DNA from 4 places in the Sporomusa aerivorans genome. Region 3 is predicted to be linked to each of the others. Evidence: riboswitches for the same ligand, from Rfam matches in the RefSeq annotation. Region 3 holds a riboswitch; each other region holds the start of a gene.
The links. Region 3 has a riboswitch for cyclic di-GMP ahead of SATMO3_RS25225 (methyl-accepting chemotaxis protein). Riboswitches for the same ligand answer to the same signal wherever they lie in the genome.
Positions count from the first base shown of each region.

Region 1: another riboswitch for cyclic di-GMP. It lies ahead of SATMO3_RS24070 (diguanylate cyclase); the one in region 3 lies ahead of SATMO3_RS25225 (methyl-accepting chemotaxis protein).
Region 2: another riboswitch for cyclic di-GMP. It lies ahead of SATMO3_RS27475 (autotransporter domain-containing protein); the one in region 3 lies ahead of SATMO3_RS25225 (methyl-accepting chemotaxis protein).
Region 4: another riboswitch for cyclic di-GMP. It lies ahead of SATMO3_RS00410 (methyl-accepting chemotaxis protein); the one in region 3 lies ahead of SATMO3_RS25225 (methyl-accepting chemotaxis protein).

Region 1 covers NZ_CP156926.1:4,987,569-4,994,928, reverse strand. The annotation lists gene SATMO3_RS24075 (amidohydrolase family protein) at 155-1,474, shown strand; cyclic di-GMP riboswitch class I at 1,552-1,635, shown strand; gene SATMO3_RS24070 (diguanylate cyclase) at 1,746-2,651, shown strand; gene SATMO3_RS24065 (PepSY-associated TM helix domain-containing protein) at 2,801-4,342, opposite strand; gene SATMO3_RS24060 (hypothetical protein) at 4,354-4,713, opposite strand; gene SATMO3_RS24055 (TonB-dependent receptor) at 4,729-6,933, opposite strand.
Region 2 covers NZ_CP156926.1:5,773,963-5,781,322, forward strand. The annotation lists gene SATMO3_RS27475 (autotransporter domain-containing protein) at 571-4,020, opposite strand; cyclic di-GMP riboswitch class I at 4,216-4,318, opposite strand; gene SATMO3_RS27480 (Fic family protein) at 4,811-5,575, opposite strand; partial or broken gene SATMO3_RS27485 (DUF1643 domain-containing protein) at 5,856-6,137, opposite strand; gene SATMO3_RS27490 (hypothetical protein) at 6,434-6,877, opposite strand; gene SATMO3_RS27495 (TonB-dependent receptor plug domain-containing protein) at 7,019-7,360, opposite strand, start outside.
Region 3 covers NZ_CP156926.1:5,266,113-5,273,472, forward strand. The annotation lists gene SATMO3_RS25215 (UbiX family flavin prenyltransferase) at 1-79, opposite strand, end outside; gene SATMO3_RS25220 (UbiD family decarboxylase) at 88-1,428, opposite strand; cyclic di-GMP riboswitch class I at 1,727-1,811, shown strand; gene SATMO3_RS25225 (methyl-accepting chemotaxis protein) at 1,926-3,962, shown strand; gene SATMO3_RS25230 (uroporphyrinogen decarboxylase family protein) at 4,267-5,169, opposite strand; gene SATMO3_RS25235 (ASKHA domain-containing protein) at 5,184-7,049, opposite strand; gene SATMO3_RS25240 (B12-binding domain-containing protein) at 7,016-7,360, opposite strand, start outside.
Region 4 covers NZ_CP156926.1:98,446-105,805, reverse strand. The annotation lists gene SATMO3_RS00420 (magnesium chelatase) at 1-406, opposite strand, end outside; gene SATMO3_RS00415 (MarR family winged helix-turn-helix transcriptional regulator) at 647-1,087, shown strand; cyclic di-GMP riboswitch class I at 1,145-1,232, shown strand; gene SATMO3_RS00410 (methyl-accepting chemotaxis protein) at 1,533-3,506, shown strand; gene SATMO3_RS00405 (LL-diaminopimelate aminotransferase) at 3,599-4,831, opposite strand; gene SATMO3_RS00400 (energy-coupling factor transporter transmembrane protein EcfT) at 5,016-5,684, opposite strand; gene SATMO3_RS00395 (energy-coupling factor ABC transporter ATP-binding protein) at 5,677-6,510, opposite strand; gene SATMO3_RS00390 (energy-coupling factor ABC transporter ATP-binding protein) at 6,503-7,360, opposite strand, start outside.

The DNA.
Region 1 (7,360 bases), 280 kb from region 3:
CACGGGAGAGGGTTTATCTTGCTGGAAACAGAAATGAAACAGACGGTCTTAGTCATAACCAGTCTCTTGATGGCAAAAAATAATGTATGTGTTATCAACAATTTTCGCGGTTCATCTATATATGAAATAAGCAGCGGGTTGGATTGGAGTTTCATTGTATTGGACGAAAGGATTGAAGATGGTGCTGGGAAAAGACATTGCAATCATAAAAGGTAATATAGCGTTTACGCCTAGTTTCGGCCAACTGAATATTGCCGAGAACAGCTTTGTGGTTATTCAGGGGAAAAAAGTTAAGGGGATTTATCGCGCACTGCCGGCTGAATACCGGAATATACCTGTAACAGATTATCAAGACGCCTTGATCATTCCCGGCTTTGTCGATTTGCATTTCCATGCGCCGCAGTTTGCCAACAGAGGGCTGGGTTTTGATCTGGAACTCTTGCCCTGGCTGGAGAACTATACGTTTCCCGAAGAAGCAAAATTTCAGGATGTAACGTATGCGCAAGCCGTGTATAAAAAGGTAGTCTCGGCGCTATGGCAATGGGGCACGACCCGGGTAGTGTTTTTCGGCACTATTCACAAAGCAGCCACCGCCAAGCTTATGGAACTGCTGGCAACGGCCGGTCTGGGCGGCTATGTAGGCAAAGTAAACATGGATAGGAATTCTCCCGGGATTCTCATGGAAACAACCGGACAATCGTTACTCGATACCGAAATGTTTATTAAAGAAACAATTGGCAGGTATGAACTGGTAAAACCAATTATAACGCCAAGATTTGTACCTACCTGCTCGCCGGAATTAATGAGTGGCATTGCCAGACTGGCAATGCAGTACAACTTGCCGGTTCAGTCACATTTATCGGAAAACACAGGCGAGATCGCCTGGGTTAGAGAACTGCATCCCGAATGTCAGAATTATGCCAGTGTCTATGATCAATTCGGCCTGTTTGGCAAGCAGCCGACCGTTATGGCTCACTGTATTTACAATGATGATGCCGAGCTGGCGTTAATGGCCAAAAATAGAGTTTATGTGGCCCACTGTCCCTATTCGAACAGCAACTTGGCTAGCGGGATAGCACCTGTCAGGAAATGTATTGAGCAGGGAATTCCCGTAGGTCTGGGCTCTGACGTCGCCGGCGGCCATGAGGTAGCGATGAGCAGGGTCATGTCCATGGCTATAGAGGTTTCCAAACTGAAGTGGCTGGCAAGCGGTAAAAAGGAGAAATTCCTCACTATACCGGAAGCCTTGTATCTGGCGACCAAAGGCGGGGGAAGCTTTTTCGGCAAAGTAGGCAGCTTCGAGGCAGGCTACGATTTTGATGCCCTGGTTATTGACGACAGCAGCCTGGAGGTGGCGGCAAGCAACCGGTATTCGGTAGAGGACCGGTTGAGCAGGTTTATTTATATAGGCGATCATCACAATATTATCGCCCGTTATGTTGCCGGTAAAAAAATAGAGAAACCTCAATTCTAAACAATAATTATCGTACAACACGACTTATTTCGACATTTTTCTTATCTGCTAGTGATTAAAATAGTAGCAGATAATTTAAAATGGACAGGCAAACCTTCCGAAAGGATGGGACGCAAAGCCATGGGTCTACAGATGTTTTCTAAGATTGCCAGGTTGCATCATGTAAGTAAATGATGAACCGGGCATTTTTATTTTGCTAACCATATATATGAAATTCCAATAAAGATCTCTCGTAGCTGGCAATAATAAGGAATTAAGGAAGGAAAAAGACATGGATCCGGAAAAACAAACCGTCCTGATTGTTGATGACATGAAATTCAGCAGGCATTTGTTAAAGTCTTTATTGGAAGATGACTATTATGTGCTATGCGCCAGCTCAGGGCGGCAGGCCCTGGAGTTGATCATGGCGCAGCCGGTCGATCTGGTTCTATTGGACATTATCATGCCTGATATGGACGGTCGTGAACTATGCCGGCAACTAAAAAGCGATCCTGTCACCCAGGATGTTGCGGTTATTTTTATTTCTGTTAAAGATGAAACGGAAGATCAAATGCAGGGATTCGCCCTGGGGGCGATTGATTATATTACCAAAAATACCGCACCCGCAGTTGTACAGGCGCGGGTACGGTGTCATCTTGAGTTGAAAAAACAGCGTGACAGACTGGCTAAATGGTCTTTCACCGACGCGCTTACCGGTATTCCCAACCGGCGGTATTTTGACGAAACGCTGGGAAAGTTATGGTGTTATGCGTTGCGCAACCAGGATCTTTTATCATGTCTGTTAATCGATATTGATTTTTTTAAGAACTATAACGACAGCTACGGTCATATGGAAGGCGACCATTGCCTGAAAAAGGTGGCCGGGGCCGTACAGGCGGCTCTGCTACGGCCCATTGACACAGCGGCCCGGTACGGCGGTGAGGAATTTATCGTGCTGATGCCTTCAACTCCTTGCGCCGGCGCAGTCCGGGTAGCTGAGAGAATTCAGGCCAATATCCGTGAACTGCGCATAGAGCATCGCCTCTCGGGGGTTAGTAACCTGGTTACAGTCAGTATCGGTATTGCCACCCTTAAACCGGATAGGCGTTATGATCCTGCGGTCTTGATAAAACGGGCGGATTTTGGACTCTATAAGGCCAAAAACGAAGGACGAAACAGGTTTGTTATTATCGAATAGGGAGCGGGTTAAGCCGTAGGTTGGTTTCCTCTCGTATCTATTAAGGGCAGTGCGGGTTTGGTCGGCCAGAAGTAAATAAGCTACGGCAAAGGGCTGTGCTGAAACAAGTGTTTCAGCACAGCCCTTACAAGTTATTGCCTGTACGAGCGTTAGCGTGGCAGGCTTATTTCAATTTGCCGGTCGGTTTTCGCCGGCGGTCTTGCTGCAAGCCGGCGGGCAGTGACAGCCAATACGACTCCCAACAGTAAGGCTGTTAAATCGATGCCGGCGGTCATCCAGTCGCGCGCTGCGATTGCCGGCGCCAGCCCAACCTTGGTTGTGAGGGCATTGATCAGCGGCAACCCCAGGCAAAGCAATGCGGCGAAGCCTGTTTGCTCCGACCAGGCGCGCTCTGGCGGGCGCAGCAGGGCGTGCAGCAGCATAATGAGCCAGACACTGAAAAATACCGTAATTTCTCCTTCAGACCGGTTGGTCATTGCCTGCGGCAATAACCGGTTGGCCCATAAATAGGTAATGCAGGCAATAACACTGCCCATGATGACTGTGATGTTCAGGGCTTCGGCGGTACGGTACATAACATAGGTCAACTGGTTGCTGCGGGCGTAGCGGCGGCGCCGCTTCACCGTAAAGAAAATGAGGCCGGTGGCAATCATAGCGGAGCTGATCAACCCGGCGGCAAAATACAGCCAGCAGACAGGATAGCCGCCGAATCTGCCAATATGCAGCCCGACCAGGGTGCGGTAGGCTGTAACATATTTATTCCAGGTGGCCTGACTGCCAAGCAGTTCGCCGGTAACACCGTCAAACGACGCCTTGGCGCTCATGGCCACAACTTCACCGTCAACAGTGCGGAAAAAAGTGACCACGGCCTGTCTGTCGCCAGGATTGGTAACGCGGACGTAGGCTATGCTGTTTTTGCCCAGTTCGGCTTCCGCTTTTGGCAACAGTTCTGTCAGCGGCAGCAGTTTTCCCGGCTGATTGCTGCGGGGACGCTCAAAGTTTGTCGACGCTACCGCCGCCGGTCCTTTCCAGGCGCTGCCGTATAATATCTGCGGAACGGCTGTGCTGAGCAGAAAGAAGGTGATTGTCAGGCCGGTATAGGTGATAAGTATTACAAAAGGCAGGGTCAGCACACCTGTCATGCTATGGACATCAAGCCAATTGCGCCGCCAGCGCAGGCGGAAAAAATCCTTAAACACCTGACGTCGAATGGCGACTCCCGAGACCAGGGCGGCCAGCATGACAACCGAGGCTAAGCTGACAAGCCACATGCCGCTTTTGCCGCTGTGCAAGTCATAATGGAAACGCGCAAAGAACTCCCCGCCTTCGGTTTCCGGCGCTTTTATTACCCTGCCGGTCTGCGGATTTATCTGCTTCTCCAGGGTTACAGTATCTTTTTTCCAGATGATGGTCAAATCAGGATGGCGGTTTTGCGGCATGGCTATCATCCAGAGGTCGGCCCGGGGCGCAAACAGGCGCAGGCTTTTATCGGCAGCGGCTGCGGCCTGCAGCGGCTCTGCCTGGCTGCTGCGGACATTGGGCTGCATCCAGTGTGTTATTTCCGGCTCAAATACCGCCAGGGTACCGGTGAGAAAGATAATAAATAACAGCCAGCCAAATACTAAACCGCCCCAGGTATGCAGTTCACTCATCGCCAGGGTAAAACTTCTGTTTGGTTTTGCTTTGTCCATACGACTCTCCTTTATCTTGACAAGACTGCGGCCAGCGCCGGCAGGCTGCAAAATAATGTGGCAATCAGTATATCACGCCAGGCACGCTGCGCGCTCGGAGCGGCAAATGACCAGAGCAGCGCAGCCAGGGAAATGAAAGCCGGCAGCAGTGCTAAGAAAAACAGGGTATCGACTTTAGGCCAGGGCAAGCAGAGCGCCAAAGTCGCCAATATACCGCTAGTCAGCGCATAGCCGCCGAAAACGGCGGCTAGAATGCGAAGGCAGATTTGCGTTTGTTTATACTGTAAGAACATATTAGCTTCATTCAGTATAGGGGCGAAACCGGCATGCTGCAGCAGCCGGCTGAGGTAATTCTGCAAAATTCTATTCATGACTATACGCTCGCCTTATAGATTCCAGGTTGCCGATAATTTGTAGGTGCGGGGCCCGCCCAGCGTGGCATAATACTCGCTGCTGAAACAACCTGCCCAGTAGTGTTTGTCAAACACGTTTTCCACACCAAGCCGGAAGGTAACCGGTGTATCATTAATGACGGTTTTGTAGCGCGCACCGATATCATAACGCACCCAGCTTGGAAGTTTTAGCTTGTTCGCATTATCGATATACTGGGAACCGGTATATACCGCCAGGAGAGAAAGCGTTAAATCCTTATTCCACGGCGTGTCCCACTCGACGCCGGCATTCATTGTCCATTTAGGTACGCCAAACGGGGTATTACCGTTGTTGGCGCTGATATTAGAACGGGCCAGTTCGCCGCGGGTATAGGCAATTCCGCCTAACAGACGGAGGTTTTTCGCTATACTGCCGAAGGTGTTCCATTCAACGCCGCGATTTTTCTGTTCGCCGTCATAGGAGTAGATATTGTCAGTAGTCATATAACTGGGCATGTTGATTTGAAAAAAGGCCAGCGTATTGGCGAAATTTCCCTTGTCCCATTTAATACCGATTTCCTGCTGCTTGGTTTTATACGGCGACAGTACTTCATTGGCGTTATCATACGTTACACCCACCACGGCTCCGGGTGAAAGCGCTTCAATATAGTTGGCGTAGAGTGACACCGAATCTCCCCATGGTTTGACTACGAGGCCAACCATCGGCAGAGTCGCGTTGGCGTCCTTAGTAGGAGTTGACGTGGGTGCGCCGGTGGCAAGGGTATTGGCATATTTATAGCTGGTCTGGTTCACATTTTGCCGCCGAGCCCCTAAGGTTAACTGCACTTTGTCTTCATCAAAGGTAAGTGTGTCGGCCAGAAGATAGCTGGAAAGCTCGGTAACAAGGGTCTTGTTGCCTTTTGCCGGCGATGCCAGGCTATTATAGTAATCGGCAAGCGAGACAGGGTTATAAAGGTTCGTTACATAATTACCGGTGCCGGAAGTATATGCATTGGAATAATCGGTATCCTGGAAGCTTGCCCCTAAAACGAGCTGATGTTTTACCGCACCGGTCTGATACGTGCCGCGCAGTCCAAAATCGGCGGAAGTAGTGTCAGTCCAGAAGTATTGCTTAAAAACATTCCGGGCCTTTACTGTTCCATCCGGGGAGAGATTCACATGATTGCCGTTGATGAGGCCGGTGGCTCTGGACGATAGTTTGCCGATGCCGGCATACGCGGTTAAATTATCCCGGATGTCATATTCGCCCTTAAACAGGACACCATTATTCCGTGTTGTAGCTGACGTTCCTTTATACACATTGGTTGAACCGTCCGGAGCGTCTGGTGCTGCCGCAAACGTTTTGGGTATGTTATACATGGAAGTGGCTCCATTGTCATAACTTTCCTGTGAACCGTAGGCATCCAGGGATAGCCGCCATTTGTCTTTTCGATAATCCACTCCCAGAGTGCCCAGCAGCCGGTCTTTGGACTGGCCGTTGACTTCGGTGTCACCGTCTGCATAGACGCCGTTGAAACGAATGCCCCATTCTTTGTTTTCGCCATAGCGGCGGCCAATATCAATATGACCGCCCAGGTGGGACGAGGAGGTATAGCTGGTGGTAAAGTTCGTGATGTCCTCCTCGCCGGCGCGTTTGGGCACCAGGTTGACGGCGCCGCCCACCGAAGTGTTTACACCGCCGTAAAGAAAGGAACTGGGACCCTTAAGCACTTCCACCCGTTCCAGAAATTCAACCGGAACATGGTACTGCGGCGCCAATCCCGACATACCGTTAAAGTAGAGATGCTGATAATTTACTTCCAGCCCGCGGATCATATAGTTCTCATTGTTATGGCCGGTGGAGGTGGTAAAGCGGACAGAGGGATCATTAATGAGGACATCATACAGCGTACTGGCCTGCTTATCTTCCATGGTCTGGGCCGTATAGCTGGTAACATTAAACGGTGTATCCATAAAGTCCTTATTGCCCAGGACGCCAAGATTTGCCCCGCGGGCCACCTGTCCGCCGGCATATACCGGCGGCAGAGAATGGTCACGGCTGGCGGTGACTTCAATTCCCTCCAAAGTGAATTCATGCTGCCCGGCCGTTTCCGCCGCATTCTCGGCATATGCAATTGCCGTTGTGTGCCAGAACAGGCTGCTGCCGATCAGGGCATACAACAGCCTTTTTCGGGCTAGCGATTTTTTTTGTTTCTTCATGCCATTCGACTCCTTTGTTACAGCTTGTAAAAGATAACCGCTCCCGTATGAATTATAAGTACAGATTTTACAACAGTGAGAATAGTTATCAATAATATCTAATAGAATAGCAAGAGTAAGCAGCGGAGTAAATGGAGAAATTTCTAAATTGGCCTAGATTTTTTTCTAATAATACCGGCGCCGGCTAGGTTATACGCCAGATTTTATTGACAAGAACTGGGCATAAATTTATAATAAACTAGAAATGATAATCAATATCAAAGGGCGGCTGACTGCCGTAATCCGTTTATTTATCCTCTGACTAACCCTCTCTAAGACTCCCCCTTCTGTAAGTGGGAGTAAGAGCGGATAAGTCCCGGGATAAGGGCAACTAACCTTCAGATGGGGTTAAAACCCCACCTGAAGCTTAGTTTACTTTATAGATATT
Region 2 (7,360 bases), 510 kb from region 3:
TGATTACTTATTCTTATAATGAGCAGTCAAGCCATAACATCTAAATTATACTGGGTTACGCATCAGTTTTCAACAATGTCAACGGGAAAGTCGGCAGTGTTGAAAACCGATGCCAACAACTCCGTCCCAAAGCTGCATTTACTTTCCACATTCGTAGGGCAATCAGGGCACTTATATTTCTCGCTTAGGTACGCGAAAAAAACGCCCCCATCCCCGCATTTTGAAGGATTGAGGCCATTTTTCACCGTTACCATTGGGATAAGACTCACAGGGACGGTTCTATTGAGTCCAAAAGTCCTATAAGATAACAACTAATAAATTTACCGTAAAAATACAAAGTTCCTGCAAATTATTTAGAACATTCTGCAGGAACTTCGATTATTTTTGTATCTACTTATATAATGAGTGATTTCTCGCCGTTACCAGTGGTACGGTTCTCCGTATCAGGTCAAACGGTGCAGGAAAAGGCAATGAGGTCTGCCCTCATTGCCCTTCAAAAAACCTAAAACACATTACCTTATCATCTTATTGGTGGACTTAAAACCAACCGCATTATTTATCCTCAAGGTCTCAGAACTTCATGCTGAGGTTAGCTTTGAAAGATTGATCAACGAGATGGTTGGCGAACTGCCCGTTGTAGGAGATGGCGAGCGTTTTGGTCGGCGAAAGCGTGAAGTCAAGACCTGCCTCGACCACAGCGGCGTCGCGGGCGATGGGTACGCCGCCCAGCGTGAACGCGCTCGAACCCGAAGCATAGCTCATGGTCGCCGTTGGGATTGTGTCACCATAGGCGTGACGCCAGCCCAACAGGCTCCGCGCTGTCACCGCTTTTTTGCCCAAATTGACACTGGCTGTAGTACGAAGGCCGAGCGTTGTGAACAGCGTATCCATTGACACTCCCGATCCGTTGAGTGCTGCCGCACCGCCGCTCTCGCGTAGACTGTTGGCATCGAAGTTCACATAGGACAGATTGACGAACGGTTCGAGCTTCGTAACACCCTTTTCGGTCCCGTAGCTTAACTCTGAGAACGCTTGGAACGTCCCGGCATGGTAACCGCCGCTCAGTCGATCCGAGAAGCCGGGGAACATCACGCTGCGCGTCGTGTCAATATTATGCCAGGTATAAGCCAACCCCGAACGGAACCCGAGCTGCCCCCAGTCCGAGCCGCCATAAAGTCCCAGATGGTAGTTATCGCTCGATCCTGAAGAATTACGAGCCTTCACGTCAAAGCTTGTATGACTGTAGCCTGCGACTGCGCCGAACCGCCAGGTGTCGGACGCCGGAATATCTGAGCCAAACAGGAAGCCGCCTGTCGAGCGATCCATCTTGGCCGCATTGCCGTTACTGCTGGTATGGCCCCACGACCCGAATGCCTGGCTCCAGGCACCGGGTGCGTTTGCTTTCACCCTCAGTCGGTCGTTCATCGCATTGCGTACGAAACGGCTGTCTTCAATCAATGTTGTCGCAACCGATGCATGGAGTTCACCCGAAAGCTGGTCGAAGGCGTGACGCGCCTGATCTGATGACAGGTTTAGCACGGCGTCATAAATGGAATTGCCGAGGGTGAGACTCTCCGTTCCTTTGCCGGCGGTGATCTGGTTCGGCGTTAACCCTATCCCGTCAAAGGTTACATCATTACGTGTCAGGCGCAGATAGACATTATTTGTATCGTAGGAGAGCGACGGATCGAGGAAGGCCAGGTTTGAGGTCACACCGTCCGTGAACGTGCCGCTCACGCCGTTAGTGGCTGACAGGATGGTGTAGGTTGTCGCTGGTGCGTAGTTACCTGTTGCGGCCAAGACCTGAACTGAGCCGCCATTGATCGTGGCTGTGCCCGATGCGTTGATCCTGTCAGCTTGTCCCGCCGCATTCGTCTCGACTTCGTAGACTGAGCCCGTATTGAACGTGATATCACCTGCAACATTGAGCGTGCCAATTGAGTTGCCAGGTGCAATTACCCCGTTCATGGTGAGGTTGCCGACCGTGCCGGTGCCCTGAAGGCGGCCACTTGTCTGGATATCCAGCACGCCGCCCAGCGTCCCGTTCACTTTCAGGGAGCCCGCCTCTACCGTGGTCGTACCTGTGAACGTTCCACTATTGCCCGTTAACGATACCAAGCCCGATCCGAGCTGCCGGATCGCGCCTGCTCCTGTGATCTGTCCACTCAAGGTCACGCCATCGGAACGATCGAATGCCAGAACGCCGTTATTGACAACATCGCCGGTGATCGACCCCGTAGTTCCGCCATTGCCAACTTGCAGCGTACCGCCGGAAATGGTCGTGCCGCCAGTATAGGTATTATCATTGGTGAGAATAACGGTGCCGGTTCCATTCTTTAGCAGGCTCCCAGTACCGGAAATAACATTGTTATATGTACCAGCGAACGACTGATCAAACGCAACCTGTCCATTATTCGCAACGGAACCGCCAAGAGCCGTCGTATTGCCGACGAGCTGACCGTTGAGCACTGTTGTCGCTCCAGTATAGGTCAGAGTACCGGCCATGTTCACCGTGCCGGTGCCATCCTTTACGAGATCGCCAGAGCCGGAGATATTGCCGGCAAACGTGCCATCCGTGTCCTGATCGATTAGCAGCGTGGCGTTGTTGACAACATTACCCATCAGGTTATCGGTTGTGACGGAAAGCGTGCCGCCAGAGATAGTCGTACCGCCGGTATAAGTATTGTTGCCAGTGAGCGCCAGCGTTCCGCTGCCGGTCTTGGTGAAGCTGCCCGACCCGGAGACCGTATTCGTCAGGGTCCCGCTGCCATCGACGATGAGAGCACTGTTGTTGGCGATCGCACCGCTGCCGAAGCTGGTGGCGATACCTGCAAGCGTGCCGCCAGAAATGGTTGTGCCGCCGGTATAAGTGTTGTTGCCGGTGAGTGTTGTTACGCCGTTTTCGGCAATAATCTGTCCTGCGCCGGAGATGTTGGCTCCAAGGGAGTAATTGGTGCTTGTATGGTTGAACACCAGCTTACCGGTGCCAGAGCCGAATTCGACCGCTGCCGCCTTGAGCGTTCCCGCTGCGACGGCAGCGGAACCGGAAGCAGCGCCGATATTCACTGTGCCAGTTGATCCGGTACTAAAAGCAATGGCGAGGGTGCCGCTATACGCACCGTTCGTCTCCGTGCCGACTGTCACAAGGCCGCCCTCCGCGATGGTCAGCGTGCCCGTGCCATCCCGGCCGACACGAAGGCTGGTGCCGTTATCGGTCAACGTCGAGCCAGCGCCGGTGACGGTCACCGTGCCAGTGCTGCCAGCGCTAAGTCCGATACGGGCATCCGTATTGATGACCGTTCCGCCATTCTCAATGGTCAGTACACCCGTTGAACTGCCGCTCGGATCGACGTAACCGAGGATGAGTTGTTTGCTGTTGTTCCACGTTGAACCAGCGCCGGTGACAGTCACCGTGCCGTTGCCGCCGTCGCGGGCTCCGAGAAAGCCGTTCGTACTGCTGACCGTTCCGCCATTCTCAATGGTCAGCGTGCCTGTGCTGCTCCAGCCGACGACGAGTTCATTGCTATTCGTCCACGTTGAATCGGTGCCGGTGACGGTCACCGTACCAGTACTGCCGGCGTAGTGTCCAATCGTGCCGTTCTGATTGTTGACCTTTCCGCCATCCGAAATGGTCAGCGTGCCCGTACCGCTCCCACCGACATCAAGATCTTCGGGATTCGTCCACGTCGAACCCGTGCCGGTGACGATCACCGTACCATTGCTGCCAGCGTTGTATCCGATCGTACTGGTCCTATTATCGACCGTTCCGCCACCCGAAACGGTCAGCACGCCCGTGTTGTTCAAACCGACAATAAGCTGTTGACCTGGATAGGCTGTCGTCGCCGCGATGGTACGAGTTTCAGTGTCAATGATCTCGTCGCTAGCCAGCGCCTCCCCGCCCCAGGAAAGGGTTAAGGCTAGAGTGATAGAAGCGAGAAGAAAGCGTCGCTTGATCCGGGTAGGTCGATTGAGTAGCGAATGCTGATCTGAGGCAAAATCGACTTTTGATAAATCTGCCATATGAACCCCCCTAAAATTTTATCTGGCTGTATATAATTCTTGAGATCACCTCCTCGTTGTGCGAACATTGTACGCTTCATACATATTTCATAAGCTATATAACACACATTGCCTGATCACTTCTGCTACATCAACATAATAAACATCCTCTACAAGGAAATGATACAAAAAGCCAAGCCGCATAGCAAAATACACTAATGCGGCTTGGCTATCATAGATGAAATCACATTAAGATGATCTCATCCTTAGACCCATAGCTTTGCGTCCCTGGCTTTCATCAGGTTTGCCCAAACACCAATCTAAAACTGTCTTTCTTTATCATCTGAGAATTATTTTAATCGGTCAGCAAATCATTTGATTAAATAATATTTTAATATTTATACCATAAATCGCCAAATTCCTGCATTATTTTTAAATATTTATATTTTTTTATAATTCTTTATAATTCTTTATAATTATATGTTTAATATTAATTACCTGGTATTTTGCGCTATGCAGAGTATCCGTAATATCTTTTATATCACTTATTACCGTTTAAAGTTAGACAAGAAAAAACCGCCCATTTAGGCGGCATCTCTGGGTAATCCTTGCAAGTCAGCTTTACAATCATTCAACACAATCAACCAACTCAGCTATAGCGATCATTTACCAAACGGCGTATCTTCGTTCCACAAGGCTTTTTCCACTCTTCGAGTAAACAAATCCATATTCGCTACGGTCCGTCCTGCGTGAATGGTCAGTCCACGGTAGCTAGTAGTAGGTACCTGTTTTTCAATACCATTAATACACCTTATCCAATATGTCTGATATAAAAATCAAAAGTATCTTCCAAAATTTGAGCTGCTAATTTAACAAATCCGCTATAATCCCCTTTCACATGGGAAAAATCCAAAGAATCATAGTACTCTACCCGCTGTTCTTTTTTAATAACAATCGGTACATATCCATTTTTCATAAGCTCAAAGTTTAACAGTAATCTTGCTGTACGCCCATTACCATCCACAAAGGGATGTATTTTAACAAACCAGCTATGCAGAATAGCCGCTCTTTCAACGGCATGTAGCTTCTGTGCTTCTCCCTTATACCATTCCAGCAACTCAGCCATTTGCGCAGGAACCTGTACATAGTCAGGCGGTATATGCTCAGCACCACTGATGAAAACATTTTCTCGTCTGTAAACACCAGCGCTCTCGGGCAATATGCCCTTTAGGACAATAGCATGGATATTCTTAATCTGCCAGTCAGACAGGTCTTCCTTTTTTGTGATGATCTCTTCTATATAACCGATTGCTTCTCGATGATTAATTACTTCAAGATGCTCGCGCAGAGTTTTCCCGCCAATGGTGATTCCCTCTAAAACTACTTTAGTTTCTGACAAAGTTAGGGTATTACCTTCAATAGCGTTTGAATGATATGTCCATTCAACTAGTAGCTTTTCTCTCAAACTTTCCAGCGTATGGCGTGGAAATGGCCTTTTACTGTCCAGTAAAGCCTTTTTTTCGTCTATTTGTTTCAGTATTGCAGGATAATCCAGTAGAATCACCTCCCAAGCCATTTTAATAAATCCATCCCAGATAGTTTATATTCTGAGCTGACGCCAATTTCTCAATTAAATTACTACTTATATTTTACCATAAACTGGCTTACTTTACACTAGACACCCTTCTCAGTTATGTTCTTACCTGCTAACGACCTATATAGTACATATTATAAAAATCCTAATAGCCCATCATCCAGATAGGTCGATGGACTACCCTACTTTATACTTAATCACTATCTGATGTATCTGCCGATATTGATTACACACTTTTCTTTCTGCGAAATGTCTCTAACTTTCACCTCAGTCGCATTCGCGGAGCTAAAGGATGAAAGCCAATCATTTGCATTTTGTCCTCGAACTCGCCAAGCTTTTCCAGAAAATATTCCTGTCTTTTCTGAACCGCTTTGCTAGTATCTCCCGCTTTGCCCCAGACAACGATGATGACATCCACCCGTTCTGCCGATGCCAAAATCTGTTCCAAAATTCCCTGTTCGATTTCATTCTTCAGGCTCTTCCTGCCGTCCACAGCAGAAAAGATATTGACGATCTCCGCCGTGCCAAAACCATACGATATAGATTGTTTAGTACATACATCGTCGTAGGGTCAACCAGCATCCCATCGGAATAGAAAACAGGGGTCAGGCTTGAGTTAATAATAATTTGATTTATGCGACTATTGCAAGATTACGAGAAAAACAACTCAATTTTGCTATAAATCAAGCCTGACCCCAAACACAAAGCCTGACCCCAAACACACACCCAGAATAGCCCCTCAAGCTAAATTTCTTATTGCTATTGGCAGTATTTAAGCAGCTAAGCCTGGACAAAATAGCGCCCAGGCTTAGCGATGTAGCGTTTTGCTGAAGGCTCTGTCTAGAAGAAATACTGTACGGTGGCGTAATAGGTCCGGTCCTGCTGCGGATAGGCTATATTGCCGATACTGTCCAATGGACCGTATCCGGTTCTGCGCCACAACTGTTCGGGTCCTTTGTTAAACAAGTCATTGACGCCGGCGGTCAATTTGATTGTACTGTTGAAGTCATATTTCAGACCGATATTGGTCAAGCTGAGCGAGTCATACAGGGCGGAAGATTTGGATTTTCTTCTATCGACTATTGCCCTCGGGGCCTGTACCCCGGCACTTCGCGGCAAACGCCACATAGCTTCCCAGAGCATCAATGATCTTTTGTTCCTACGAAGTATCGGCATCCGTTGTACAGTTCTCCAGAGCCTCGTTTGTGCTTTGCCGGATCTAGTTCGGATGATAGCCGTACATTGCAGTTTTTGCGTCAGTTGATCAATTTTCTGTTGTTCCATCGTTCACCTCCTGGTCTGATCCTATAATCGTCCAACAGGAAGAAACAAAATATAAGAAAGTCGGACTTAAAAAGCCTCCTTCATGCATCGGTACACACATTATTGACCAAATATATCATTGTTGCCTATTTGCACTATTTCCTAAAAGTCCCACTGTACAGTCGCGTAATAGGTCCGCCCTGCCAGCGGATACTTCATGGTGCCGTAATAGTAATAGGGATCATATCCAGTACCTGTATACAGCGTCTTCCAGTAAGGGACCTTATTAAACATGTTATTGACACCTACGGTAAGTCTGGTGTCTTTACTAAACTTATACTTGGCGCCCAGTCCGACCGTGGTGTAAGAGGTATTCCAGTCAACCTCATCATCCACATTCGTTTCGCCTACATAGCGGATTTCGTTAAAAAGCGAGAGCCTCTCACCAGGGAAACGGTAGGTCAGCCGTAGCAGCCCCTCCCATTTAGGGGCGAAGTTCTCCAG
Region 3 (7,360 bases):
TTAGCCGCTTAAGAAACTCTAGCAGGCGAACTCCGTATATGGCGCCGGTTGCGCCTGTAATGGCCACAATGATTCCCATAGTGCCCCCTATTTAATATAGTCTTCCAGCTTGAGAACCTCTTCTCCCGGGATGCGTATCCGTTCAAAGCGGTCTTGGGGCGCCGCAAGGGGAACTGTCGCATCAATTCCCATTTTATCGCCAATCCCCTCATCGGTCGAAGGGTCAAGAATATTGCCTGCGGCCTGCGCAACGATCATTACGTCGCGCCCGGCCTGTGAACGGGTGGCTATAGCCCATTCTACGTCCTCCATGTCAAAAATATCGACATCTTTATCTACGACAACAGCATGCTTGATTTCATGACTGCTGCTAAAAGCGGCGAACATGGCATTTTTAGCTTCGCCTTCCTGTTTCTTGTCTATTTTAATGACTGCATGGTAACGGCAAGTCCCGCCTGGCGTTAAGTGCACGCCAAGCGTCGTTGGGACGGTATTGCGAATAAGCTGCAGCATCCCGCCTTCCCGGGGGATGGCTCCCAATAAGCAATGCTCCATAGTTGCCGGCACGATGGTATGAAAAATCGGAGCTTGCCGGGTAGTCATCGCCGTCAGCTCAATAACAGGCTTTAAAGAGGCAGGACCATAATATTTGGGATATTCGCCAAAAGGTCCTTCCATTTCCCGTACTCCGGGTAGCAGGCGTCCTTCCAGGACAATTTCAGCCTGGGCAGGCACTTCCAAATCCACCGTTTCACATTGTACCAGTTCTAGCGGTTTTCCGTATAAACGCGAAGCAATGGTAAACTCATCAAAACCCAGCGGCGCCAAAGCCTGTGAGGCTAACAGGAGAATAGGATCAACACCGATGGCCAGGGCAATTTCAAGGGGTTTCCCCTGGGCTTCGGCTTTTTGATAAAAGTGGGCCAGATGGCGGGGCAAAATTAAAACACCGAGACGGTTAGGTCCGGTAACCTGCAGCCGGTGAATGGCAACATTGCGCGCGCCGGTCTCCGGGTCTTTGGCGATCAGGAGCGCCGCTGTAATGTACGCACCGCTGTCTTTTTCATGATGCACAGGTATCGGCAGCTTGGCAAGGTCCACATCAAAGGTAATGCATTCTTTCACCGGCGCCTTGTCTTTACCGACAAGAGTGCAGTCCAGAGGGTTGGTTTGCGCCCAGGAAAAATGCTCTGCCGCTTTTTCAACTTCAACCCCCATTGCTTTAGCCATCAAAGCCCGATTCCCGGCAAAGCCGGTGACAACAGGCATGTCCCTGCCAGTGTTGGTGAATTTTAATGCATATTTGCCATCCGCCTTTTTACCGAGGGCAGCCAGCTCGTGTTGTAGGTTAACTTTTTTTGTCACCGTTTTCAAATAGGTCTCTTGCTCCAGAAAGGCCAGCCAGTCCCGTAGTGACGTACAAACCATATTGATCGCTCCTTTTTTAAATTACTAAGCGCAAGGGCAACGTCAGGAATACAGTGTTCGTTTTTCAGTATATTCAGCATTTTTAATCTTTTAATCAAGTTATATCATAAAGGAGCGCATAGATCTAATACTATAATGTTTATAAATTATATAGGTTTATCCTATGTGGTTATTTTGCGTCAAAGCAAATATAGCGGTATACCTATAGATTATATAGGTTAAAAGTATATCTACCGGCCTTGCATAATTGTAAGAAAAATAATAAGATTATAAAAAATGACATTGGTTTACAAAAAAATATACATATTGGCAAACTTATCGAAAGATAAGGACGCAAAGCTATGGGTCTAAAGATATAATCTATTGACTGCCAAGTTGCATTTAACTGTGAATTTGTGACATCAGTCTGTCTATAGATTGATGTCATTTTTCTGCATAATCTTGCGAAATAAGATTATGTACGCACTATAAGCTTAAGTATACGGGAGGTAAATATCTTGAAAGTTAATTTATCTAGTATTCGCGTCCGTCTGCTGATCATTATCCTTACGCTCATGGTAGTATCGCTAAGTCTCTTAACCGGACTGAGCTATTACTTCGCCAAACAATCACTTTCCAAAAGTATCGATGAGACGGCGGCGGCAATCGGCACTGATTACTCCCAGCGCGTTCAGGCTTCCATCCATGAACTGGTCATATATCTTCAGGACTTAGCCAATAATCCCTATGTCCGGAGCGGCAACGACCGGCAGCAAATCGTCACCGCCATGGCGGAAGCGTTAAAACGCAACGAAAGGTTTCAGGGCTTCAACTTTGTTTTTTCTGACGGCAATTCTATACGTGCCGCCGGCGACACTGTATACCTGGGCGACCGCGATTATTTCAAAAAAGTAGTCCAGACACAAAAACCTGTCATATCGGACCCCATGATTTTAAAAGCCACAGGCTTGCTGTCGGTTACTGTTTCGGTACCAGTACTGGATAACGGTAAACTAAACGGCGTGTTGGTAGGCACCGTTCCACTCACCAAATTGAACGCCGTTGTCAAAGACCTTAGCTTTCTGGACAGCGGCTATGGTATGATTGCCGACGATTTAGGCATGATCCTCGCGCATGGCGCTAAACCGGAGTTTGTCGGAAAATTAAACATGCTGGATAAAAAAATCAACCCTGAGCTTAATCTGGGCAGCGGCGAACTGGATGAGCGCTTGATTACACTGTTTAAGGCTGCCGGTGAGACCGGAACGCAGGTACGGGGAACCTATACGCTTACCAATACATCTCTGCTGAGTGTTTTTACACCGATCGATCTTCCCGGCGGTCAGCGCTGGCTTATGATCGTAACCGCGCCAGAAACCGAAGCGACCCGCGCCGTGGCAACACTGAGCACAATTTTGATTATGGCAGCCGTCATCTGCATACTGCTCGGAGCTTTACTTGTGGTATATATCAGTATCCGGTTTACCCGGCCAATCGTCCAAATCCGGGATGAAGCACTCCTGCTGGCCGAGGGCGACCTAAGACACCGTGCAAACCGGATTCACTCCAAAGACGAGATTGGGCAGCTGTCGGCGGCTTTCGGGCAAATGGCCGGCAAACTGCGCAATCTGGTCGAAAAAGTACAATCCAAGGCGGAAACGGTGGCAGCTTCCAGTGAAGAACTAACCGCCAGCGCGCAGCAATCGGCCAACGCCGCCAACCAAGTGGCTGATTCCATCACCCATATCGCCGCAGGTTCAGATCAACAAGCAACTGCAGTAACCAACATGTCTTCCGTTGTAGACCAAATGTCAGCAAGCATCGAGCAAATTGCAACAACCGGCAGACAGATCACGCGTATCGCCGGTGATACAGCCGAGTCCGCGGAACTAGGACGAAAGGCGATTAACAAAGTCAGCGATCAAATGAAAATTATCGGGACAGAATCTGAAGAAATCCAAAAAACCATTGGCAATCTTGCACAAGGCTCGCGCGAAATCGGCGAAATTGTTACCCTGATTTCCGCAATAGCCGGACAAACCAATCTGTTGGCGCTCAACGCCGCCATAGAGGCTGCCAGAGCCGGAGAAGCAGGCCGCGGCTTTGCAGTTGTCGCCGAAGAAGTCCGCAAGCTGGCGGAAGAATCCAACCAGGCGGCACAAAAAATTGCCAGCCTTATCCAAAAGAATGAAACTGACATGACTCAGGCCATCGCTGTTACGCAAAATAATACCAATGGAGTACAAACAGGTATTGAAGTAGTTGTAACAGCCGGAAACACCTTTAAGACAATTGCCGATGCTGTCGAACAACTTTCTTCACAAATCCAGAATATAACCGAATTTATCGACCAGCTTGCGGCCGGCAGCCACGCTATGGTTTCCGCTGTCCGGCAGGTGGATAGCATCAGCAGGGAAAACGCCGCCGAGGCGCAGACCGTTTCAGCAGCGACAGAAGAGCAATCAGCATCTATGCAGGAGATTGCCTCTTCCAGCCAGGCTTTGGCACAAATAGCTTCTGAACTTCAGTCATCAGTGGCAACCTTCAAAGTTTAATTCACTGCCGCCTGAATAACGTGGCACGAATATGTACGTTGCCGGACGCGACCCAATCAAAAATAGGTAACCTCTAGCTAAAAGCCGAAATACAAATGGCCGGAGCCCATGACGGGCTCCGGCCATTTCTTCACGTGTCTCATAATAAAGTAAACTTAGCTTCAGATGGGGCTTTAACCCCATCTGAAGCTAAGTTGCCCTTATCCTGGAACTTATCCGCTCTTACTCCCACTTACAGAAGGGGGAGTCTTAGAGCGGTTAGCCACAGGATAAAATAGGATCTGTAGTAGATTCCATTTTCGGTTTAAATCACAGTACTTTTTGCCACCTTATATACTGTCCTGATACTATCCAGATTCATTCTGTCAAAAAGACCGCTGCTAGTCCCGAAGATCAGTCCGCCGCCGCTGCCGCCGTCCCGGATAATCTGTTCAACATGGCTGGCAAGTTCAGCTGAACTGCGTGTACTTAGCAATTCAGCCGGATCCAGGTTTCCCCACAGGCATAATTTGTGTCCATATCGGCTTTTTATGTCGCCGATATCCATGCCGGCCAGTTTTTCAATACACTGCAGACCGTCGAAACCGGCAGCCACAATATCATCCAGCACTGCCGTCAGATTGCCGTCCGAATGAAAGAAAATCGGCAAGCCCAACTTTTTGGCATACTCAACCTGGCGGGCATATGACGGAAACAACAAGGAGCGCAGCAAAGCCGGACGGGCTATAACCCCTTGATTAAAGGCAATGTCATCTGCCAGCAATATCCCGTTAACCCCACCGCCGGCCAGTCGTTCCATGGCAGCTAAGTTAAGCTTCTCAACAGCCGCGACGATAGCCGCCATTTCACTGTTGCCGCGCACCAGATTGCGCATCATGTCCTCAAAGCTTAAGAGTTTGCCGCTCCAGCCAACAGGCCCGTCCAGGACGGCGAAAGTGAATAAATCACTCTCAATCCATCCGGGCAAATCGTTAAATACCAGTTCCCCTTGCACCAAACTTTCCTGGGGCGATAAAGGAGCGCAAGGATGCAGGCAGATGGCATCCAGCCCCATGGTTTGGACAAATTCCAGGCGATGGTCAAACTCGATAACCGGTTGGCCGCACAAGGCCCGGATAATTTCGTCGGTTATAACCAGTTCCGCACAGGGAATCTGATCTGCAGGCAAGCGGTTTATTGCCGCCCTGATTCTCGTTCGCTGGTCCATATTGCCCTCCTCTATTACCGCAAGCACGGGAACTTTAACGCTTTGGCAAATTCTCTTTTAAACGCAGGCAGTACAGCCAGATCCAAATGCTCAATCTTGCCGGCGAGACTTTCGGCTCGCCGGCGTTCGCTGTCTGAAACCAGCGTCATACAAGCGCCGACACCGGCCGCATTGCCGACCTGGGTGAATCGTTCCAGCGGCAAATCAGGCAGCATACCGATGGCAATGGCGCTTTCCAAGCGCAGAAAAGACCCAAAAGCCCCGGCAATAACGACCTTGTCGACTGCCGAAAGCTCTACTCCCAGTGTGCTTAGCAATATACTGACGCCGCTGGCGATAGCTGCTTTTGCCAGTTGAATTTCACCAATATCTTTCTGAGTAAGGACAATATCCCGCTCACAGCCGCTCGCCGGCCTTTCAACAACCACAAATTCAGGCGCCTGGCCTTCTTCTGTCCGAACGCGGCAATGGGCAGGATTGAGCCTGCCGTTAGGCGCAATAACACCCGCCTGATGGAGTTCGGCAATCAGGTCGATAAGACCGGATCCACATAAACCAATGGGCGGGTAATTGCCAATTGTCCGCCAAAGCACCTCCTGCCCCTGCTGTCTGAAGTTTACCTCACTGATGGCGCCATTAACGGCCCGCATTCCCTGACTGATGTGCGCCCCTTCAAAGGCCGGTCCGGAAGCGCAGGAACAGGAGGAAACCATCCTGCCGTTAACGGCTAAAACAATTTCGGTATTTGTGCCAATATCAATGCCCAGCACAATCCCGTCTGCCTCAGCAATACCGCTGGCCTGAATCATAGCCACATGATCGCCGCCGACAAAACCGCCTACCGGCGGCATCATATAAACCTGAGCCTGACTGCCCAAATTAAGACCAAGTCTTTCGGCCATAGTCTCAACAGGCAGAACAGCTGCCGGAACATAAGGCGAAAATGCGAGTTGTCTGACAGGCAAACCCAGTAATAAATGATGCATAGCCGTGTTGGCGACAATCACCGCCCGGCTAATCCGGGCAACTTCCACTCCCTGCCTGTTGGCCAGTATTGCCGCCAGCTCATTGATACCGCCGGCAGCGGCAGCGGCCATCTGGCCGACTTGTTTCTTATCGCCGATGGCATAAGCAAGCCGGCTCATGAGATCTTCCCCAAAGGCGATCTGCGGATTTAACAGGCCTTCGGAATCCAGCATTTCTCCGGTATCCAGACGCATAAGAAAAGCCGCAATTTTGGTTGTTCCCAGATCTACGGCCAGTCCAAGCGGTTCACAAGCTGCCTGCGGTGTACCCACATCCACAATTCGATTCTGAAAAACAGTGACGGCCATTGACTCATCAGCTACGATCGGGTCAATGCGCCGTAGCACATCCAGGTCAACTTTGATACCTGTCAGCCCGTGCTGCTCCTCGAGACCTTTTATAAGCTGCCCCCACAAAGAATAGGGATACCGGATGCTTGCCGGACGCAAACCGGAAATACTATACCGCTTACTGGGACAGTCCGGAATAAAAGCCGGCCGGTTGCCGTCCACCTGCAGTTGCTGCCGGCCAATCACAGACGATGCCGGAATCTCAATTTTGCAGAAACCGGCCAGCTTAGCCTGACAGGCCAGGCGATACCCCGCCGCCAGGCGTTCGCCGGTGATCCTTTGCTCTTCCAGGACTGTCGGCGGCGATAATTCCCCCTGTACCAGCCGCACCAGACACCGGCCACATAGTCCCTGGCCACCGCACGGGGCATTTATGCCATCTTCAAATAAATCCAGTCCCTGCGCCGCTTCCAGAATGGTCTGGCCGGCGAAGGCCTGCACCCGTTTGCCGGCAGGCTGAAACTCGAGAATTATCTGGCTGTTTCTTTGCTCCAATTCAGACATATCTCCACTCCCCGCCGCGCATCGTCAACCCAGGCGTCCGCACCGGTATATTCCCGTACTTTTTCGTTGACTAGGCCGCCGATGAGAATTTTTACCCTGGAGTTGCGTTCAATAAGGCGCACCAATTGAATCGTCCGTTTTAACGCCTCAAAACCGGGTGAAAGCAGTGTACACAAACATAATATAGAGGCGCCTGATTCCGTAAGCGCCAGCATGAATTTATCAGGCGGCACATCCACGCCCAGGTCATAGACCTCAAAACCATAGCAGCGTAGTAAGGAGCCTACCAGATTTTTACCAATATCGTGAAT
Region 4 (7,360 bases), 1.3 Mb from region 3:
GAATGGTGCCGGGCAGCAAGGCTGCCAGCGGCTTGGCAGGATCGGTAAGCTTGACAAGGTCAATACTGCCAACAACGGTTCCGGGTTTAGCAGCCTGCGAGATTTCTAAAAAAGGACGTGGAACCTCTTCCGTACCTAAAACTGCAATCTCATCCCGGGACAAATGGCGATGGAACGGGCAATGCGGCGCAGCCGGATCACAATTGTACAGGCAGTTTTTTATCCGGGTAATAGGAGGCAGTAAAGCCCGTGCCATCCGCATAATAGTCGTCTTGCCTGTACCACGCAGCCCTTCGGCCTGGATATGAAACGGCCTGTCATTAACGAGAGCGGCCACTGACATCTCAACTGCCCGGAATAAATCCCGGTTGCCGGTATGCCTGATAAGCCGGATATATTCATGCATATCATTCCCCTCCGGATTCTTTTGTTATATTATGTAGTGTTCCCCTCGGAGTGACATCCATGCTCACATAAAAAATCCAGAATATGTATTTGTATAGCTTATTTCTACTATCTAAGCTACGCGCAAAGAAAAAATATGACATTATTTTTAAAATTAATACAGAAATTGGTATACTTTTGCAAATAAATGTAATATAATTTGAAATAATACTTAACTAGCTAATGATTGAGGTAACTTTGAGTGCAAATCGACGAAATGCTCATGCATCAGCTTTTCCAAACAACCCGTATTATTTCTTATAGTTTAAATCGCTTTTTTAAACCCTATAATCTTCATTTTTCAGAGTGGGGAATAATCATAATTTTAATGAATAGTGCCCCCCTGACGCAGCGTCAATTAGCCTGTTATTTGAAAATTGAGCCGGCGTCTATATCCAAAAGTTTAGCCGGTTTAGAGAAAAAAGGACTCATCATCCGGGAAACAGGTACAGACCGAAGAGAGAAAAATGTCTTCTTAACCGAAAAATCCAAAAGCCTCTACCAGCAATGGAATTCCATTGCAGAAAAGCATCGAAAAACGATTTTGGCGGATTTAACTCTGGAAAAGAAACAGGAATTGCATTTGCAACTAAAAAATATTTATCAGGCGACGCAGCTGTATGACGAGAAAAGTCGTATATGAAGATGGCATCAGTCATGTGAGAATACCGTCTACAAGACGAACATTATACTATTAAACTGAATATGTAGGCATACTTGCCGAAAGGCAAGGACGCAAAGCCATGGGTCTAAAGGCAGTGAGTGCCTATGATTGCCAGGTTGCAAATTCGATTCTGTTAAATCGATGGATCAGGCCTGCCCATAGCGGGTCTTTATTTTTTTCCTGATCTGCCTTATTGCTGCCAGAACCAGGTACATTCATAACTTGGGCGTGCTGCGCCTTGATCGGGATTGGAGGGATTTCTGGAAGATTAATAATAATTTCGGAGCATTAGCATTATTAGCAGATGTACTAATTATAACGCTAAACATTCTATTAATAGTTTTCTTTTGCAGCATTTTATATAGCTTATTCACACTGCTCCTAAACTGGATTTTGCACTAAATGCGGAAATGGAGAGATGAGCTTGAAAAGCTTACGAGCAAAGCTTGCCGTAACAGTAATAACGCTATTTGTAATTGCGCTTAGCACACTTGCTGGTCTAAATTACTGGCAATCGCAAAAAATGCTGGTACAGGATGTTGAAAAAGAACTTTCGCTCTTGGCACAAACCAATGGCGAAGCTGTCGGGCTATGGCTTGTAGAGCATAAAACCGAATTAGAAACCATCGCACGGTCGCCGGTTATGACCAGCGGCAATCGCGACGCCATGGTATCTTATATTATTTCAGAAATAAACAATAACAAGCTATATGAAAACATCTTTTGGACAGATAGTAACGGTAACTACGTTGATACCCGCGGCTTAGCGGGCAATTCAACAAGCCGCCCTTACTTCAAACAGGCAATTGAGGGGAAAACCACCATCACCGATCCGATTATATCCCCGGGCAGCGGTAAACTGGTCGTAGTAATTGCTACCCCCATCAAAGCTGACGGACGCATTATCGGAATTTTGGCTGGGGCCATTAATATCGAAGAAGTGGAAAAGCGTATTCTGGATATTAAAGTGGCCCAGACCGGGTATGCCTATGTTTTACGGACTGACGGCACAATAATCGTCCATCCCAATAAAGAATTAGTAAACAAAGCCAATGTTAACAACGATCCTAATGCAACCCCCGCTCTGAAAGCAGCTGCTGAAAAGATGCTGCGTGGAGAAACAGGAATTTCCAGTTATCCTTATGCAGGTGTGGAAAAGTATTTAGCCTATGCACCAATTACCGGAACTTCCTGGTCCCTGGGAGTAACAGTGCCTGCCAACGAAGCCAAAGCCCAGCTAAACGCCTTTGCCTGGATTTCACTAATTACAATTATTACGGTACTGATTTTAGCTATCATAGTTATTCTCTGGTCAGCGGCACGCATCACCAAACCGCTGCTGATTCTTGAAGAAACAGCCAGCCGTATTGCCGGCGGCAATCTGAGTATAACCAGCATCAATGTACGCTCACAGGACGAGTTGGGCCGGCTGGCCCGGGCCTTTGAAACCATGATAGGCAACCTGCGGGCACTTGTAAAAAAAATTGATACATCCTCAGAAATGGTGGCCGCATCGGCTGAGGAACTGACTGCCAGTGCCGACCAGTCATCGCAAGCCGCCACGCAGGTGACACATTCAATTACCGATGTATCTAAAGGCATGGAAGAACAATTAAGCGCGGCCAATGATACCTCGGCGGTGGTTCAACAGATGTCAGCCAGCATCCAGCAAATTGCCGCCAACGTCACTGAAGTCGCTACCCAGTCAGCCCAGGCTTCAGGCAAAGCCAACGAAGGCAATAACGCGGTGGAAAAAGCAGTAAGTCAAATGACCCATATTGAACAGACCGTTACAAGTTCTGCTGGGGTTGTGGCCAAATTAGGCGAACGCTCTAAAGAAATCGGCCAGATTGTGGATACTATTTCCGGTATTGCCGGCCAGACCAATCTACTGGCCCTCAACGCCGCCATCGAAGCAGCCAGGGCCGGTGAACAGGGACGCGGCTTTGCCGTAGTAGCGGAAGAAGTCCGCAAATTAGCCGAACAATCGCAGGATGCAGCCAAACAAATTGCTGTTTTGATCAGTGAGATTCAGGGCGACACCGCTAAAGCGGTAATCGCCATGAATGAGGGAACCAGGGAAGTTAAGCTGGGAGCTGAAGTAGTCAATGCTTCCGGGCAAGCCTTCCTGGAAATTACCACACTTGTTGCTCAAGTATCTAATCAGATCGGAGAAATTTCCTCAGCCATCGAACAGATGGCTGTAGGCAGTCAGCAAATTGTTAACTCAGTAAAACGGATTGATGACTTAAGTAAACGAGCCTCCGCAGAAACACAGACCGTGTCAGCCGCCACAGAGGAGCAATCGGCATCTATGGAGGAAATCGCCTCTTCAAGTCAAGTTCTGGCCAAACTGGCCGTGGAACTCAGAGAAGCTGTTAATAAATTTGAGGTTTAGGTTGCTGCACACAGCGACAATAAAGAGTAAGAGAAGCCGCTCGTTTGAGCGGCTTCTCTTACTCTCGGTAGAATTCCTGTTATGCAGGAATTCTACAAGCTCAGTTTAGTTTTGATGCGTTCAATCGCTTCCTGCGTACTTTCCTGGCTGCCGAAGGCTGTAAGACGGAAATATCCTTCGCCGGCAGGACCAAACCCGGAACCGGGTGTACCTACAATGTTGACCTCTGTCAACAGTTTGTCGAAAAACGCCCAGGAGTCATAACCGGCCGGTGTTTTTAGCCAAATGTACGGTGCATTGACACCGCCAAACACTTCCAAACCAATGCTTTTGAGTCCTTCCCGGATAGTCTTGGCATTGGCCATATAGTAGCTGATAAGCTGCTTTATCTGCTGTTGACCCTCTGGTGTATATACCGCTTCCGCCCCCCGCTGGATGATATAGGGGACGCCATTAAACTTGGTGGTTTGGCGACGGTTCCACAATTTATTCAGCGGATACTGACTGCCGTCTTTCAGGGATGCCATAACTGTTTTCGGTACTACGGTAAAGGCGCAGCGCGTACCGGTAAAGCCGGCATTTTTCGAGAACGTTCTAAATTCAATAGCTACATCCTTAGCCCCTTCGATCTCATAAATACTGTGAGGGATACCCGGCTCCTGAATATAGGCTTCATAAGCTGCGTCATAGAGAATAATAGAACCGTTGGCCTTGGCGTAATCAACCCATTTTTTTAGTTCTTCCTTGGACAGCGTAGTACCTGTCGGATTATTAGGGAAGCATAGGTAAATAATATCAACCGGTTCTTCAGGCAACGCCGGTATAAAATTATTCTCCGCATTGCAGGTCAGATAGGTCACACCGGCAAACTTGCCGCCGGCCAACTCGCCACTGCGGCCGGCCATGATATTAGTATCAAGATAAACAGGATATACAGGGTCGGTAATGGCAACTATGTTATCAATACCGAAAATCTCCTGGATATTGCCTACATCACTCTTGGAACCGTCGCTGACAAATATTTCGTCAACTTCAAGGGTTACCCCAAGCGGCTTATAGTCGGTAGCAATAATTTTTTCAATCAAAAATGCGTAGCCTTGTTCAGGACCATAACCACGGAAGGTTTCGGCTTTGGCCATTTCATCTACGGCCGTATGCAAACCTTTTATGACAGCCTCCGGCAATGGTTTGGTCACATCACCGATACCAAGTCTGATAATATTGGCATTGGGATTATCCTCTTTAAACTTGGTCACACGTCTTGCTATTTCAGCAAACAGATAGCTCCCAGGCAATTTAAGATAGTTTTCATTAATTAAGGCCATGTTTGAACTCCTCTCTGGTTTGTATAATTTGGCGGTTTTAGTTGTTCCCCAAAGCACCAGGGGTAATACGACAGAAAACAGCGATATTTGGTATTATATTCTGCTATATGTACATTTTTCCTCTTTGTCTTTATAAAAAAATGATTGCTGCCACTCTCTGTCTCGCCAGCGGCAACAATCATTTTCAGCAGATAGCCAATCCTATTGTAAGTCCCAGCATAGCAAGCATAGCTACATAGTCAGAACCACCCAGCGCTATATCGGCCGTAAACTGGCGGCGTCCCTGCCGTCCGAAGCCTCTAAGTTCCAGGCTCATAGCCATGGTTTCCGAGCGTGATACCGCCCGGAGAACAAGCGGTTCGACAATAACAACATAGTCCCGCAGGCGCTTTAACGGATTGCCGCGGAAGACGTATCCCCGGCAGGCCTGAGCCTCCCGCACGGCCTGGCTTTCTTCTAAAAAGTCCGGTACAAACCGGAGCGCCGAAGTAAACATAAAAGCATACTCATACGGAATCCGGCACTGACTTACCAAAGCGGCTGTCAAATCCTGCAGCTTAGTGGTGGCTAATAAGAAGATAAAAACAATCGACATGGCAAACATTTTAAGTCCTGAAAGCAGCGAAAACTCAATTGTACTGCCAAATACATACTGGATGACTGCCAAAATTCCGGCAAATATCGCCAACCCGCCGGCTGCCTTGATATGTTTTTCGGCTGGCCGGTACAGTGCAAATATGAACAGTTCGCCGCCGGCCAGAGCCGCTTGCCCCGCTAAGGTTGGGATAATCAAAGCCCAGACCGAAACCGCGGCAGTTAGAATTAATTTTGTAAGCGGCGCAAGCTTAGGCATACTGTTCCCTCCCTTTTTTAATAGCAGCTCCCAGCAAGTCTGTCAGTTCAGCTGCATTGCCGGCGTCAATGCCTGTAAGTTGCTGACTGAGCGCAACAGCAGCCGGCGGCAAAAGCCCCCAGGCCGCAATATTCCGGCTACCGTCAAATAACTCGGCCGGCGTACCGTCAAACACCTTTTTCCCCTGGTTGAGCACAACGGCTCTGCCTGCATACCGGGCAATCAGTTCCATATCATGGGTAACCAGAATAATGGTAATGCCTTGTTGGTTGAGACCGGTCAAGAGCTCCATCAGGTTTTGGGCCTCCCATGGATCCTGGCCGCTGGTCGGCTCATCAAGTATAAGCATTTTCGGTCTCATGGCAATAGCCGAAGCAATCGCCACTTTTTGCTTATGCCCCCGGCTCAGCATGCGCGGGAAATTGCCGGCCAGTTCTGTAAGACCGGTCATTTTGAGCGCCCAGGCAACCGATTCATTAATGGCCTCCGGGCTAAATCCCAGTTGTTCCGGTCCATAGGCAATTTCTTTCAGTACCGTTTCCCGGAATATCTGCCTGTCCGGGTTCTGAAACACATAGCCGATACTCCGCGCCATATCGGCCGGCGTCATGGCTGCCGTACCGTTACCGGCGAACTGAATGCTGCCGCCCGCCGGCTTAATCAGTGACATGGCCAGACGGGTCAGGGTTGTTTTGCCACTGCCGTTTCGGCCGGCAAGGGCTACAAACTCACCGGCTCTCACGGCAAAATCAACATGATCGAGTGCCCTACCGCCATTTTTATACGTAAAAACAATATCTTGTATATTTAAAAGAGTATCAGGCACTTCTGGCCACTCCTCTGCTCTCGTTTGCCGTTAACTGGTTCAATTCTGCAGCGGCTTGTTCTCCGGTTTTCCAGTCGCCAAATTTTACGCCGGTTCTTTCTTCCAGAGTCAGCTTGATAACCCACAGGGGAGGAACACCCAGTTTAAGCTCCGGCTGCTGCCACATATAAGAAAGCGTCTCACCGACTTCACCGGCAAAATTCAGTCTGCCATCCCGCAAAACAAGGATTTGGCTGGCGTAAGGCAGTATCCGTGCCAGTTGGTGTTCCACAACAATAATTGTTTTTCCCTGCCGGTTAAGCTCAGCGAGCAGTTCATATACTCCGGCCGCGCCTTCCGGATCAAGCGCCGACGCCGGCTCGTCAAGCACCAGTATATCAGGCGCCATAACCAGCACCGACGCAATGGCCAAGCGTTGCTTTTGCCCGCCGGAAAGGCCTGCGACCTCGCGATTCTCAAAGCCAGCCAACCCCACCATTGTTAGCGCCTGACTAACCTTTTCGGCAATCTCACTGCGGCTGCAGCCTGAAGTCTCCAGTCCAAAGGCCACCTCTTCCGCAGCCGTCAACGCAACCAGCTGGCTTTCATAGTCAGCCAGTACGGTTCCTACCTGCTCAGCCAGTTCACCCATGCTGCTTTGCGAGGAATTGACACCGCCGACTTGTACCGCTCCGCCCTGCCGTCCGCCAAAATAATGCGGCACCACACCGGCAATTGCCAGCGCCAGACTGGTTTTGCCGGCACCGCTGGGGCCGGTAATAACACTGAAAGATCCCCGGGGAATGGTTACGGTAATATCATTAAGTACTAACTCACTGTTCGGATATGCGTAGGAAAAGTGTTCAAACAC